Linked DNA regions of Sporichthya brevicatena. The protein of the gene in region 2 interacts with the protein of the main gene of each other region in a pairwise test. Links are inferred from orthologs where the notes say so. Each region holds a gene or a part of one and is shown on either strand. Other genes may lie near its edges.

Region 1 (7,608 bases), on a different replicon or contig from region 2:
CACCGCCGCGGTCCGGGACGTGACCGAACGCAAGGCGTTCGAAGGCGTCGTCGCCCGCGCCCGCGACACCGCCGAACGCGCTGCGCGTTCGCGCCAGGAGTTCCTGGCGAACATGAGCCATGAGATCCGCACCCCGATGAACGCCATCATCGGCATGACCAGCCTGCTGCTGGACACCCCGATGGACCGTCAGCAGCGTGACTTCGTCGAGACGATGCGGACCTCGGGTGAGCACCTGCTCACCATCATCAACGACATCCTCGACTACGCGAAGATCGACGCGGGCAAGCTCGTGCTCGAAGAGGTCGCGTTCGAGATCCGCGACTGGCTGGGGGAGACGGTCGACCTCGTCACCCTCCAGGCGCACGAGAAAGGCCTCGAGCTGGCGTGCGACGTCGCGCCCGAGGTGCCGGCGATCGTCATCGGCGACCCGGCCCGGACCCGTCAGGTGCTGGTCAACCTCCTCGCGAACGCCGTGAAGTTCACCCACACCGGGGAGGTGGTGGTCCGCGTCGAGGTGGAGCGCACCGACTCCCGCCCGGACGGGAGTCCCGAGACCTGGCTGCGTTTCGAGGTCGCCGACACCGGTATCGGGGTGGCCTCCGACCGCATCGAGTCGTTGTTCGAACCGTTCACCCAGGGCGACAGCACGACGACCCGCATCTACGGCGGCACCGGCCTCGGCCTCGCGATCAGCCGCCGTCTCGTCGAGTCGATGGGCGGCGACATGGAGATGGCGTCGAGCCCGGGAGCGGGCACGACGGTCACCTTCTCCTTCCCGGTCACCGGCCGGGACGCCGAGGAGAGCGTCGCCCCCGCGGGGCTCGCGGGGAAGCGTGTCCTCATCGTGGACGACAATGCGACGCACCGTCAGATCCTGGAGGCGTGGGCGCAGCAGCACGAGATGGAGGCCGTCACCGCGGGCGGCGGCGAGGAGGCACTCAACCTCGTCGAGCTCAACCAGACGCTCAGCCGGAGCTTCGACCTCGCCCTGCTCGACCTGGACATGCCCGGCATGGACGGCTACGAACTCGGTCGCGCGCTGCGGCAGCGGAGCCCCGGGATCCGGCTCGTGCTGCTCCACTCGACCGCACCGACACGGGTCGTCGAGCCGGGACTGTTCGACCTCGTGCTGGCGAAGCCGGCCCGCGCCGAGAAGCTGACCGAGCTCCTGCTCGAGCTGGTCCGCACCGGACGGGTCCGCGACACGGTCACCTCGTCCCCGTCCTCGGTGTTCGACCTGCCGGTGCCGGCCCGCAAGCTCTCGATCCTCGTGGTCGAGGACACCCCGGTGAATCAGAAGGTCGCCCAGCACCTCCTGGCGCGGTTCGGCTTCCGCGCCGACGTGGCGGCGAGCGGCCGCGAGGCGCTGGACGCCCTGGCGCAGCGGGCGTACGACCTGGTTCTGATGGACATTCAGATGCCCGAGATGGACGGACTGGAGGCCACGCGGCGGATCCGCGCCCGGTGGCCGGAGCGCGGCCTGCACATCGTGGCGATGACCGCGAACGTCGCGACCGAGGACGTCCGCCGCTGCTACGAGGCCGGGATGGACGCGTTCCTCCCCAAGCCGATCGACGTCGCCTCCCTCGGGCGCATGCTCAGCGGCCTCCTCAGCGCGCCCAGCGTCGACGACCTCGTCGTCGACCCGGACGTGGTCGGTCGGCTGCGCGAGGAGATCGGGCCGGAGATCGTCCGCGAGCTCGCCGAGGAGTTCCTCGCCGACCTCGAGGTCTCCCTGCCGGACCTCGAGGCGGTCTGCCGGGCCCAGGACCGGGCCGCGCTCGCCGCGGCCGCCCACAAGCTCAAGTCACCCGCGCGGTCCCTCGGCGCCGAGGCCTTCGGCCAGTTGCTGCACGACCTCGAGCAGCGTGCGGCCGCGGAGGACTGGGCGACCCTGACCCGGCTCGTCGGCCGGGTCGTCGGCCAGCGGCAGTCGCTCGATGATCAACTCCGCGCCGCCGTCAAGGACTAGGACGTCCGCGCCCGTCAGTCCTCGTCGTCGTCGTAGCGCGCCAACCAGGTGGCCAGGCGTTCGATCGGGACCTCGAACTCGGGGTTGAGGTCGACGAACTCGGAGAGCCGGTCCGCGAGCCAGGCGAGGTTGACGTCCTCCTCGCCGCGGCGCGCGGCCAGCTCCTCGATCCCGCGGTCGGTGAAGTACATCTGCTCCGCCGTTACCGGGCGAACGCCTGCTCGACGAGCAGCTGCTGCTCGTACTCGTGGACCGAGTGCGAGCCGACCGCCGGCGCCGAGGACGCCGGGCGCGAGACCCGGTAGAGCACGCGTCCGACCTGCTCGGCGAAGTGCAGCGCCATGAACGGCCACGCACCCTGGTTCGCCGGCTCCTCCTGGACCCAGCGCAGCTCGGTCGCGTTCGGGTACTTCGCGAGCGTCGCCTGAAGCTCGTCGACGGGCAGCGGGTAGAGCTGCTCGACGCGGACCAGCGCCGTGTCCTGCGCGGAGCCGTGCTGCTCCCGCTGGGCGGACAGGTCGTAGAAGACCTTGCCGGTGCACAGGAGCACCCGCGTGACCGCGGCCGGGTCGACGGTGTCGTCGGCGATGACCGGCTGGAAGTGCCCGGAGGTGAAGTCGCTCGGGGCCGAGACCGCGGCGCGGTGCCGCAGCAGCGACTTGGGCGTGAAGATCACCAGCGGCCGGTGGAACGACCCCAGGGCCTGCCAGCGCAGCAGGTGGAAGTGGTTGGCCGGCGTCGTCGGGATCGCGACCGTCATGTTCCCCTGCGCGCACAGCTGCAGGAAGCGCTCCGGGCGGCCGGACGAGTGGTCCGGGCCCTGGCCCTCCATGCCGTGGGGGAGCAGGAGCACGACGCCCGAGGTCTGGCCCCACTTCTGCTCACCGGAGGAGATGAACTCGTCGATGATCGTCTGGGCGCCGTTGACGAAGTCGCCGAACTGGCCCTCCCAGCACACGAGCGCGTCGGGTCGGGCCACCGAGTAGCCGTACTCGAAGCCGAGAGCGGCGAACTCGCTCAGGAGCGAGTCGTAGACGTAGAAGGTGCCCTGGTCCGGGGACAGGTTCTGCAGCGGGTTGTACTCAGCCGCGGTCTTGCGGCAGACGAGCACCGCGTGGCGCTGGGTGAACGTGCCGCGGCGGCTGTCCTGCCCGGCGAGACGGACCGGCCGGCCCTCGAGCAGCAGCGACCCGAAGGCGATCAGCTCGCCGAAGCCCCAGTCGATGTTGCCGGTCTCGATCATCGCGGCGCGCTTCTGCAGCAGCGGCGCGACGCGAGGGTGGACCGAGAATCCGTCAGGGACGTTGACCTGGCTCTCGACGATCCGCTTCAGCGACTCGCTGCTGATCGCGGTGCTCACCGAGGTGGCCGGCACCTGGTCGTTGCTGACCGGCTGGGCCACGGTCGCGGGCGTGCTCGAGCTGCCGCGCGTCTCCGCGAAGACCTTCTCGAGCTGCTCGCGGTAGTCCTTGAGGGCCTCCTCGGCCTCCTCGAACGTGATGTCCCCGCGACCGATCAACGCCTCGGTGTAGAGCTTGCGGACCGAGCGCTTCTGGTCGATCAGGTCGTACATCAGCGGCTGGGTCATCGAGGGGTCGTCGCCCTCGTTGTGGCCCCGTCGCCGGTAGCAGATCATGTCGATGACGACGTCCTTCTTGAACGCCTGGCGGAACTCGAACGCCCACCGCGCGACGCGCACGCAGGCCTCCGGGTCGTCACCGTTGACGTGGAAGATCGGCGCCGCCACCGTGCGCGCGACGTCGGTCGCGTACAGGCTCGAACGGCTGGACGTCGGCGAGGTCGTGAAGCCGACCTGGTTGTTGACGACGACGTGCACGGTGCCGCCGGTGCGGTAGCCGCGCAGCTGCGACATCTCCAGCGTCTCGGCCACGACACCCTGGCCGGCGAACGCGGCGTCGCCGTGGAGGAGGACCGGCAGGACGGTGAAGCCGCTCTCGCCGCGGTCGATGATGTCCTGCTTCGCGCGGACGATGCCCTCGAGGACGGGGTTGACCGCCTCCAGGTGCGACGGGTTCGCGGCGAGGTAGGTCTTGACCGTCGAGCCGTCGTGCGCGGTGTACACGCCCTCCTGGCCGAGGTGGTACTTCACGTCGCCGGAGCCGTGCATCGACTTCGGGTCGATGTTGCCCTCGAACTCGCGGAAGATCTGGCCGTAGCTCTTGCCGACGATGTTGGCGAGCACGTTCAGGCGGCCACGGTGCGGCATGCCGATCGCGACCTCGTCGAGCCGGGCCTGGGCCGCGGCGACGAGCAGCGCGTCGAGGAGCGCTATGACGGACTCGCCGCCCTCGAGCGAGAACCGCTTCTGACCGACGTACTTGGTCTGCAGGAAGGTCTCGAAGGCCTCGGCCTCGTTGAGCTTGCGCAGGACGCGGAGCTGGTCGTTGCGGGGAAGCCGGTCCGGGGCGCGCTCGACGCGCTCCTGGATCCAGAGCCGCTCCTTCGGGTCGGCCATGTGCATGTACTCGATGCCGACCGTGCGGCAGTACGAGGAACGCAGCACGCCGAGGATGTCGCGCAGCTTCATCAGGCCCGACAGGGAGAACGTCGTGCCGGAGACGAACTCGCGGTCGAGGTCCCACAGCGTCAGGCCGTGCTTGACGATGTCGAGGTCGGGGTGACTGCGCTGCTTGTACTCGAGCGGGTCCGTGTCGGCCATCAGGTGACCGCGGGTGCGGTAGGCCTCGATCAGCTCGTGGACGCGGGCCTGCTTGGAGACCTGGTCCTCGTGGCTGGTCGCGATGTCGGTTTCCCAGCGGATCGGCTCGTACGGGATCCGCAGCGCCGCGAAGACGTCGTCGTAGAAGTTGTCCTCGCCGAGGAGCAGCTGGTGCAGGCGACGCAGGAACTCACCGCTCTGCGCGCCCTGGATGATCCGGTGGTCGTACGTGGACGTCAGCGTCATGATCTTGCTGACGGCCATGTTCGCGAGCGTCTCGGGGGAGGCGCCCTGCCACTCGGCCGGGTACTCCATCGCGCCGACACCGATGATCGTGCCCTGACCCTGCATCAGACGCGGGACGGAGTGGACGGTCCCGATCGTGCCCGGGTTGGTGAGGCTGATCGTCGTGCCGGCGAAGTCGTCGACGGTGAGCTTGTTGTTCCGGGCCCGGCGGACGATGTCCTCGTAGGCCAGCCAGAACTGCGCGAAGTCGAGGGTCTCGGCCTTCTTGATGGAGGGGACCAGCAGCGACCGCGAGCCGTCGGCCTTGGTGACGTCGATGGCGAGACCGAGGTTCACCGACTCGGGGGTGACGAGCGCCGGCTTGCCGTTGATCTCGGTGTAGCCGCAGTTCATCGCCGGCACGTCCTGGAGCGCCCGGACGACCGCGAAGCCGATCAGGTGCGTGAAGGAGACCTTTCCGCCGCGCGCCCGCTTCAGGTGGTTGTTGATGACGATGCGGTTGTCGATGAGGAGCTTCGCCGGGACCGCGCGCACCGAGGTCGCGGTCGGGACGGTGAGGCTCGCCTCCATGTTGGTGACGACGCGCGCCGCCGGGCCCTTGAGCGGGGAGACGTTCTCCGCCGCGGCCGGGGCGGCGCTCTTGGCCGGAGCGGCCGGAGCGGCGGGCTGGGCCGGGGCCGCAGTGGCCGGAGCAGTGGCGGTGGGGGCGGCGGGCGCCGGGGCCGGAGCGGCCGGAGTCGGAGCGGCCGGAGTCGGGGCGGCCGGAGTCGGGGCGGCCGGAGCGGCCGCGGGAGCCGGGGCGGCGGGAGTCGCCGGGGCGGTTGAGGCGGCCTCACCACCGGCCGGGGTGGCGGGCCGGGTCAAGATTCGGTGAATTCCGGTGTCGGAACTCGGGGTGTAGTCGGCGAAGAACTCCCACCAGGCCGGGTCCACGCTGTTCTTGTCCCGCAGATACGCCTGGTAGATCTCGTCCACCAGCCATTCGTTGGTCCCGAACCCGGACATCGGATTGGACTGCGGTGACGACACGGTTTTGATCAACCTCTTCCGGGCTGCGCACAGGGACCAGACGGGACCTCGGACCACCGGTTCCGCCGCTCTGACCAGCGTAGTCGCCGTGTTCGTCTGGTCACAGGTCGGTAGGGGTGGCCCAACTCACCTGCCCGTTGCGTGGGGCCCTGACCCCTCCGGAAACGGCCGACCGCCTGACCTTCGTGGTCTACCGCTCACCCGTTCGGCGTGGATGTTTGCCACCGTTTTGGGGGCATTTGTCGGGTTTCGGCGGATCCTGACGGGCACGTGAAATCCGTTCGAGACCCCTGGGGGGTTCTCGGGAGATGGGGCGAGGACTCATGGTTACTCGACGTTTCACCTCGGCCGCTCTGGCCGCCGGGGTCGCCACCGCGGTGGGCGTCACCTTGTTCACGACCGGTGCGCAGAGCGCCGGTGCGGCCGTCGCCGACGACGACCTGCGGGGCAAGGCGCTGCAGGACTACACGATCGACACGGGGCGGAGCGGTCCCAGCGTCGGTGACCGGTACGTGTTCTCGGAGCGGCTGTTCGACGAGGACAACAAGCGCGTCGGCACCCTGGCCGCGACGTGCGACGTCACCTACGTCAACCGGAGCTCGAGCGGTCGCGTGAAGAACGCGCTGTCGCACTGCACCGGCACCTTCCGCCTCGACGACGGCCAGATCACCGTCGCCGGCACGATCACCCGGACGGCCAAGAGCGCCGTCCTCGCGATCACCGGCGGCACCGGCCGGTACGACGACGCCGCGGGCGAGGTCGCGCTGAAGTTCGTCAACGACAAGCGGACGAACTACGACTTCGACTTCGAGAACAAGCGCGGCGGCACGATCGTCGGCTAGCCGCGGTCAGGTCCCCGGCTGTTTCCCCCGGCCGAGGTCGGTCACGCTGAGATCGTTCAGGATCCGGGCGGCGGCGTTGTGTCCCGCCGCCCCGATCACCGACCCGGCCGGGTGACAGCCGGCCGACCCGGCGTACAGGCCGGGCAGCCCGGTCGCGTACGGCACCCGGTCGGCGAAGGCCACCGTGTTGTCGACGTGGTGGATGTGCCCACCGGTGATGCCGAACCGGGCCTCGATGCCCGACGGGGGGAGCGCGAGGGTGTCGGCGACGCTCGCCGTCGTCCCCGGAGCGAAGCGGTCGCAGACCTCGAGCAGGTGCGCGACGTAGCCGGGTAGTTCGGTCTCCCAGTCCGAGCCGTGCGGGACGTGGGGCACCGACTGCACGAACAGCGCCGACGAGTGGTGCCCGGCCGCGTCCTGCAGGCTCGGGTCTACGGTCGTGTGCAGGTACCACTCGATCGTCGGGAACGTCGGGTAGCGCGGCAGCCGTCCGGCCTGGACGTCGGCCCACATCGCGCGCACCGCCTCGAGCGGGCGGTCCTCGCCCGGCATCAGGTGCACGGTGGCCCCGCCCGTCGCGCCGGCGCCGGGGGAGTCCGCGAGCGCGGGGAAGTGCGGCACCTCGCGCAGCGCGAGGTTCAGCTTCAACGTGACGCCGGGTCGGCGGATCCGCTCCAGCCGCTCGGCCAGGTCCGCGGGCAACGCGTCGCCGACGAGGGCAGGGAGCCGGAACGGGTCGCAGGCCGCGAGGACGACGGTGGTGTCGATGCGCCCGTGGTCGGTCTCGACGCCGCTGACGACGCCGGCCGTGGTGTCGATCGCGCGGACCGGGACGG
Region 2 (7,391 bases):
ATCGAGGGCTGCAGGTCGAGGACCTCGAAGACCCGGTCGAAGGAGACCAGCGCCGACGCGACGTCGACGCGCACGTTCGCGAGCGCGGTCAGCGGGCCGTAGAGCCGGCTCAGCAGTGCGGTCAGCGCGAGCAGCGTCCCGACCGACAGGTCGCCGGAGATCGCGAGGTTGCCGCCGACGCCGTAGACGACCGCGGTCGCGAGCGAGGTGACGAGCACCATCGAGGCGAAGAAGAACCGGTTCGCCATCGCGATGCGGATGCCGATCTGCCGGACCTCCCCCGCCGCTGCGTTGAACCGCTCGGACTCCTCGTCCGGCCGCCCGAACAGCTTCACGAGCAGCGCGCCGGAGACGTTGAACCGCTCCGCCATCGTCGTGTTCATGTCGGCGTTGTGGTCCATCGACTCACGCGTGAGCTGCTGGAGCCGTCGGCCCACGTACTTCGCCGGGATCACGAACACCGGCAGCATCACCAGCGCGAGCAGCGTCACCTGCCAGGAGAGGTAGAGCATCGCGATGCTCACCATCACCAGGCTGACCGAGTTCGCCACGACCCCCGACAGCGTCGACGTGAACGCGGTCTGCGCCCCGAGCACGTCGCTGTTCAGCCGGGAGATCAGCGCCCCGGTCTGCGTCCGGGTGAAGAAGGCCACCGGCATCCGCTGCACGTGGGCGTAGACCGTCGTCCGGAGGTCGTAGATCAGACCCTCACCGATCCGCGCCGAGTACCACCGCTGCAGCAGCGTCAGGATCGCGTCCGCCACCGCGATCCCGGCGACGACGAACGCGAACGTCGTGACCACACCCCGGTCCCCCGGGATCACGCCGTCGTCGATGATCTTCTTCAGCAGCAGCGGCGTCGCGACGATCAGCATCGAGTCGAGCACGACGAGCGCGACGAACCAGCTGATCCAGCCCCGGTAGGGCCGCGCGTAGGTCAGGATCCGCCGCGCCGTCCCCCGGGCCGCCTTCCCGGGCTTGACCTTCGTGTAGGCCCGGTACGTCGACCACGGGGATTGGTAGGTCACGGTGCTCCTGGTGTTCCGGTACTGCTCTGCCCATCGAGATTAGACGGCGCCCCGCCACCGTGCCGGTTCGCTCGCCCCGCCCCTGCACTGGAGATGACATCTCTTGTGCACATGCACTGAAGATGTCATCTCCAGTGCACTGAACCGGCGTCAGACCTGGGGCGGCGCAGGGCGATCCGCCCCGACAGCAGACGTGTCAGCCCACTGGAGATGACATCTCCAACGAGAGGTCAGGCGCCGCTGATCCGGTTCGCCATGCCGCGCAGCAGGGAGACCTGGGTCTCGCGCTCGGCGCGGGCCTGCTCGTACACGTCGCGGCGTTCGGCGGCGAGGAGGAGCTCCTTCACCTTGACCCCCGGGGCGGGGACGGTGGCGAGCAGGGCCGAGACGAGGGCGGCGGTCGCGGACTCGAGCTCGGCGACGGGGACGACCTGCTGGGCGATGCCGAGCCGACCGGCCTCCTCGGCGTCGATCCACCGGGAGGTGGCGCAGATCTCCAGGGCGCGGGAGTAGCCGACGCGATCGACCAGCGGCTTGGTGCCGGTCAGGTCGGGAACGAGGCCGAGCGCGTTCTCCTTCATGCAGAACTTGGCGTCGTCGGCGGCGACCATCAGGTCGGCGGAGAGCGCGAGCTGGAAACCGCCGCCGACGGCGGCGCCCTGAACGGATGCGATCGTGATCCAGCGGGGGTCGCGCATCCAGAGGAAGCCCTGCTGCCAGATGCCGACCTGGTCAGCGATGCCCTGGTCGTCGAGCGGGGTCATGATCGACCCCATCGAGCCCTCGCCGGGGACGCCCTCGGGGCTGGCGAGGCGCAGGTCCAGACCCGCGCAGAACGTGGGGCCGTCGCCGCGGATCACGACGACGCGGACGTCGGCGGGCAGCAACTCCGGCACCGCGGCGAGGGCGAGCCACATCGTCGGGGTCATCGCGTTGCGCCGGTCGGCGCGGTCGAGGACCACCGTCGCAACAGCCCCGTCCACCTCGAGGCGGATCCCACCGGCGGCGAGGGCGTCGGACTGCACCGGATTCCCGGCGGACGTAGCAGAGGTCATGGCCGAACCCTACGAGACACGCGCGCCCCTTCGACCGATGGCCGCTGGTCCGAAGGGCCCGATTCCGACGCCGGCGGGAACGGACCGGGGCGAGTGGGGCTCGAAGCGCACAGGAGCCCCGCCCCGGGGCCCACGACGAGATCAGACGGGGGAACCTTGAGCACCGAGCAGCACACCCAGAACACGTCCGGGAACACGTCCGGAGCCGTCCGGTTGTCGGTCCTGAACCGCCAGCAGCAGATCGCCGCGGTCAGCATGGGGGTCGTCGCGATCGCGGCGTTCCTGCCCTGGGTCTCCGTGTTCGGCCTGAGCGTGGCCGGCATCGAGGGCGACGGGAAGCTCACGCTCCTCGCCGCGTTCGCCGGGCTGGCCGCCCTCGCCTTCGGCACCGACGTGATCGGGCGGCGCAAGCTTCCGCAGCCCGCGTACGTCGCCGTCTCCGGGATCGCGGGCGCCGTCGTGGCGATCGTCGCGATCGCCGACATGAACGAGTTCGCCGCGTTCGGTCTCTACCTCACCCTGTTCGGCGGCGTGGCGTGGGTCGCCGCCCTCGGGTGGGAGTTCCTCGAAGGTCGCAAGGCCGGCTCCGCCGACGCGGTCTGAGGAATCCCACCCGGGAACGAACGGAGCCGGCTGGGCGCTCGCGCGCTCAGCCGGCTCAGTTCGTTCGGAGCTGGCCTCAGGTCAGGCCTTGACCTTGCCCCGGGTGGCGCCGCCGCGGCCGCGGAGGGTGACACCCGACTCCGTCAGCATGCGGTGGACGAACCCGTAGGAACGTCCGGTCTCCTCGGCGAGGGAACGGATGCTCCGCCCCTGGCCGTACTTCTTCTTCAGGTCCGCGGCAAGACGCTCTCGCGCGGTGCCGGTGACCCGGCTGCCCTTCCGCAGGGTTTCGGCCACGTGGTGCCTCCGATCGAACTGTCGCTCATACGCGAACCGGTCTGGTGACCCCGAGACCTGCATGATCGGCTGGAACGTGGGTGCCGTTGAGGGCGTTCGACGAAAGTGATGACGCCTGCTACATGACGATCTGGCAGATGTCATGACCGAACGGAACGAAACGGGCAGAACCCCGGAAAATCCGGAAAAGTGATCACGCCAGGGCGACAAGATCCGCATACTCGTCGCCCCAGAGATCCTCGATGCCGTCCGGCAGGAGGATGAGCTTCTCCGGGTTCAGGGCGTGCACCGCACCCTCGTCGTGGGAGACGAGGACGATCGCGCCGGCGTAACGCCGCAGAGCCGCGAGGATCTCCTCGCGGCTGGCCGGGTCCAGGTTGTTCGTGGGCTCGTCGAGCAGCAGGACGTTCGCGCTCGAGACCACGAGCGCCGCGAGCGCGAGCCGGGTCTTCTCGCCGCCGGAGAGGACGCCCGCGGGCTTCTCGACGTCGTCGCCGGTGAACAGGAACGAGCCGAGCAGCTTGCGCAGGTCGGTCTCGGACATGTCGGGCGAGGCGGACTGGATGTTCTCCAGCACCGTCCGGTCCGGGTCGAGGGTCTCGTGCTCCTGCGCGTAGTACCCGATCTTGAGCCCGTGCCCCGGCACGACTTCGCCGGTGTCCGGTTCCTCGACGCCGGCCAGCATCCGCAGCAGCGTCGTCTTGCCGGCGCCGTTGAGGCCGAGGATGACGACGCGCGCGCCACGGTCCACGGCGAGGTCGACGTCGGTGAAGACCTCCAGGCTGCCGTAGGACTTCGACAACCCGGTCGCCATCAGCGGCGTCTTGCCGCAGGGGGCGGGCTCCGGGAACCGGATCTTCGCGACCTTGTCCGCCTGCCGGACGCCCTCCAGGCCGGCCACCAGCGACTCCGCGCGCCGCAGCATGTTCTGCGCGGCCACAGCCTTGGTGGCCTTCGCGCGCATCTTGTTCGCCTGCGCGGTGAGCTCGGCCGCCTTCTTCTCGGCGTTGGCGCGCTCGCGGTGCCGCCGGCGCTCGTCGGTCTCCCGCTGCTGGAGGTACGCCTTCCAGCCGACGTTGTAGATGTCGAGCTCGCAGCGGTTCGCGTCGAGGTGGAAGACCTTGTTCACGCACTGCTCGACCAGCGCGACGTCGTGGCTGATCACGATCAGGCCGCCCGGGAACGACTTCAGGTAGTCCCGCAGCCAGACGACCGAGTCGACGTCGAGGTGGTTGGTCGGCTCGTCGAGCAGCAGCGTCCCCGCGCCGGAGAACAGGATGCGCGCCAGCTCGACCCGGCGGCGCTGACCGCCGGAGAGCGTGTGCAGCGGCTGGCCGAGGACACGGTCGGGCAGGCCCAGGCTGGCGGCGAAGGAGGCGGCCTCGGACTCGGCGGCGTAGCCGCCCTTCGCGACGAACTCCGCCTCCAGCCGGGAGTACCGCCGCATTGCCTTCTCGTGCGTCTCCGGGTCCGCGCTGGCCATCTGGCCCTCGGTCTCGCGCATCCGGGTGACGATCTCGTCGAGGCCGCGCGCGGACAGGATCCGGTCGCGGGCGAGCACGTTCAGGTCGCCGGTGCGGGGGTCCTGGGGCAGGTAGCCGATGTCGCCGGAGCGGGTCACCGACCCGGCGGCGGGCTGGCCCTCCCCCGCGAGCACCTTCGTCAGCGTGGTCTTGCCGGCGCCGTTGCGGCCCACCAGGCCGACGCGGTCGCCAGGGCCCACACGGAACGTCGCAGCGCCGAGCAGGAGCCGCGCCCCCACCCGCAGCTCAAGTCCGGTCGCGGTGATCATGCCTTGACGGATTCTAGGCGGCGCCGATTTTCTAGGCTGACGCTGCCCGCGCCCAATCCAGTCCCGGGGATGGCCGCGTAGGGAAGGCGTACGCATGCTCGGAATCGATCCGAACCCGGACCTGTTCGGTCCGGCGCTCGTGATCGGCCTGGCCAACGCCGGAATCTTCAGCGTCCTCGCGATCGCGCTGGTGCTCACCTACCGCATCAGCCGCACGATCGGGTTCGTCCACTACGGCATCGCCGTCGTCGGGGCGTACGGGTACTACCACTTCACCGTCGAGTACACGATGCCCGGTTGGATGGCCCTGATCGCCCTGATGGGGATCGGCGCCGGCGTCGGCGCGGCCTACGGGCTGGTGATGATGAACTCACGCATCGCGTTCCTCCCGCCGCTGACGCTGTCGACGGTGTCGATCGCCGCGATGCTGATCATCGGCGCGGTCGCGACGGAGAACTTCCCCGTCGCCCCGGACGTCGCGATCAGCGCGAGCCCGTTCGGCGAGAGCAGCTTCCGCGTGTGGGGCTTCAACGTCACCGCGCACCGGTTCGCCTGCCTCGTGATCAGCCTGGTCCTCGTCGCGCTCGTCTCGCTGTACCTGAACCACACCCGCGCCGGGGTGAACGTCCGCGCGATCAGCGACGACGTCGAGGCCGCCCGCTGGTCGGGGATCCGCCTGTACCGGATCGGTGTCGGGTCCTACGCCGCCGCCGGCGCGATGTCCGCGCTCGCCGGCGCCCTGCTCGCCCCGCTCGCGGGCACCGACCTGTCCGCGATCCTGCTCGTGTTCTTCCGCGCGCTGACGGTCGCCGTCGTCGGGGCGTTCTCGAGTCCGGGCCTGGCGCTGTTCGGCGCGATCGTGCTCTCCACGATCGACTCGTTCGCCAGCACCTCGGCGCTCGGGGAGATCAACCCCGCGACCCGCGAGGGCATGATCTTCGCCGCGATGGTGATCACCGCGCTGGCCGTCGCCGGGTGGCGCAGCCGGTCCTCGCCCCGCAGCGTCTGGACGGTGCGGACGTGACCGCCCCCGGGGCGACGGCCGGCCGCCGGGCCCGCCCGCTGCTGTCGTTGCTGCGGCAGCCGCTGAACCTCGTCGGCGCCGCGGTCGCGATCGGGTGGATCTTCTTCGCGCCCGACTACCGCGTCTTCACCGTGACGACGGGCCTGGTGATCGGCGTCCTCGCCCTGGGCCTGATGGTGATGGTCGGGTGGGGACGCGAGATCAACCTCGCCGCCGCCGGTGTCTACGCGACCTCGTTGTACCTGGGGTCGTGGGTCTACCGTCCGGGACCGAACGGGTGGGGCCATCCGCTGGTGATCGCGATCGTCGTCTCCGTCGCGATCGGCATCGTCATGATGCTCGCGGTCGCCCTGTTCAGCGTCCGGCTCTCCGGCGTCTACGTCATGGTGTTCACGCTCGGCGTGCAGATCCTGGTCGAGCGGATCGTCTTCACGCAGTATCGGCTGACCGGCGGCGACCAGGGCCTGACGACGCCGAGCCCGCACATCTTCGGCTACGAGGTCTCCAGCCACGACGACCGCGCGTTCTACCTCTTCATCCTGTCCGTCGTCGCGCTCGTGCTCGCGTTCCTGCAGCGGCTCCGGCACTCGCCGCACGGCCGGGCGATCCTGCTGATGGGCGCGGACCAGCAGGCGGCCGTCGCGGTCGGGGTCCGCCCGCTGCGGACGCGGGCCCTGGCCTTCGCCGTCTGCGGGGCGCTCGGCGGTCTCGCCGGGATCCTCGCGGCGACGCTCTACGGCAGCACGCCGGGGACGGTGAACTACACCGCCACGACGTCCCTGCTGTGGCTCTCGATCGCGATCCTCGGCGGCTTCGACTCGATGGTCGGCGTGCTCGCAGTCGCCGTCGCGTTCCAGTACATCCCCTTCCAGCTCGAGAAGCTCCACGTCAACTACCAGCTGCTGGCGGGCATCTCGCTCCTGGCCGGCGTGCTGTGCGGCTCGCGCGGACTGGGCGGCCGGATGCAGGACGCCTACCGGCGGCTGCGGTTCGGCCCGGCCGCGCAACGGCGGGCGGAGCGGCCGTCGTCGTTCACCGCGGCGGCCGAGGTGCTCGCCCGCGCCGACGGGCTGACCGAACTGCGCGAGATCGGCCCGAGCGACGAGGTCCGCCGGCAGTCGCTGGAGACCCTCGAACGCTGGTTCCCACGGCGTCGCACGGAGCCGATCGCCCTCGCGGCCGAGGACGTCTCCGTCGCCTTCGGTGGGGTCCGGGCCCTGCGCGGTGCGAGCATCGAGGTACCGACCGGGTCGTTCACCGGCCTGATCGGCCCGAACGGCGCGGGCAAGACGACATTGTTCGACGTGGTCTCCGGACTGACCCGCCCGGATGCCGGCGTCGTGCGGATCTTCGGCGACGACGTGACGCATCGGCAGCCGTGGGAGCGCGCCGGCCTCGGCATGACGCGCACCTTCCAGACGACGCGCATCGTCAAGGAGCTCTCGGTCGCGGACAACCTGCTCGCCGGTGCGGGTCTGCGGATCTCGGGCAGCCTGCCGCAGTTCGTCGTCGGCATGCCCGCGCAGTGGCGGCAGATCCGCGCCGCCGAGGAGGCCGCGTGGGCGATCGCGTGCCTGCTCGACATCGACCGC

Evidence for each region. The genes of interacting proteins can lie anywhere in the genome.
Region 1: the proteins of abc-f (region 2) and ABD401_RS12370 interact in binary tests that used the Escherichia coli proteins (3 or more experiments, as listed by UniProt). The link is inferred for Sporichthya brevicatena from one-to-one orthologs.

What each region holds. Positions count from the first base shown.
Region 1 is NZ_BAAAHE010000019.1:10,191-17,798, reverse strand. The notes cover bases 1,978-6,232. They hold ABD401_RS12370 (multifunctional oxoglutarate decarboxylase/oxoglutarate dehydrogenase thiamine pyrophosphate-binding subunit/dihydrolipoyllysine-residue succinyltransferase subunit), read right to left. Parts: upstream 5,907-6,232; coding sequence 2,178-5,906; downstream 1,978-2,177. Other genes in these bases: ABD401_RS12375 (DUF6104 family protein), read right to left, coding at 1,990-2,166. Outside these bases: ABD401_RS12380 (hybrid sensor histidine kinase/response regulator), read left to right, coding at 1-1,975; ABD401_RS12365 (allene oxide cyclase barrel-like domain-containing protein), read left to right, coding at 6,254-6,772; ABD401_RS12360 (phytoene desaturase family protein), read right to left, coding at 6,779-7,608. UniProt on the Escherichia coli protein: E1 component of the 2-oxoglutarate dehydrogenase (OGDH) complex which catalyzes the decarboxylation of 2-oxoglutarate, the first step in the conversion of 2-oxoglutarate to succinyl-CoA and CO(2).
Region 2 is NZ_BAAAHE010000024.1:18,038-25,428, forward strand. The notes cover bases 2,477-5,459. They hold abc-f (ribosomal protection-like ABC-F family protein), read right to left. Parts: upstream 4,776-5,459; coding sequence 3,177-4,775; downstream 2,477-3,176. Other genes in these bases: ABD401_RS14765 (hypothetical protein), read left to right, coding at 2,477-2,686; ABD401_RS25110 (helix-turn-helix domain-containing protein), read right to left, coding at 2,768-2,983; ABD401_RS14780 (ABC transporter permease subunit), read left to right, coding at 4,870-5,459. Also shown: ABD401_RS14755 (ABC transporter ATP-binding protein), read right to left, coding at 1-1,028; ABD401_RS14760 (enoyl-CoA hydratase/isomerase family protein), read right to left, coding at 1,259-2,083; more of ABD401_RS14765, read left to right, coding at 2,240-2,476; more of ABD401_RS14780, read left to right, coding at 5,460-5,799; ABD401_RS14785 (branched-chain amino acid ABC transporter ATP-binding protein/permease), read left to right, coding at 5,751-7,391. UniProt on the Escherichia coli protein: Genetic data indicate it may be involved in ribosome assembly or function.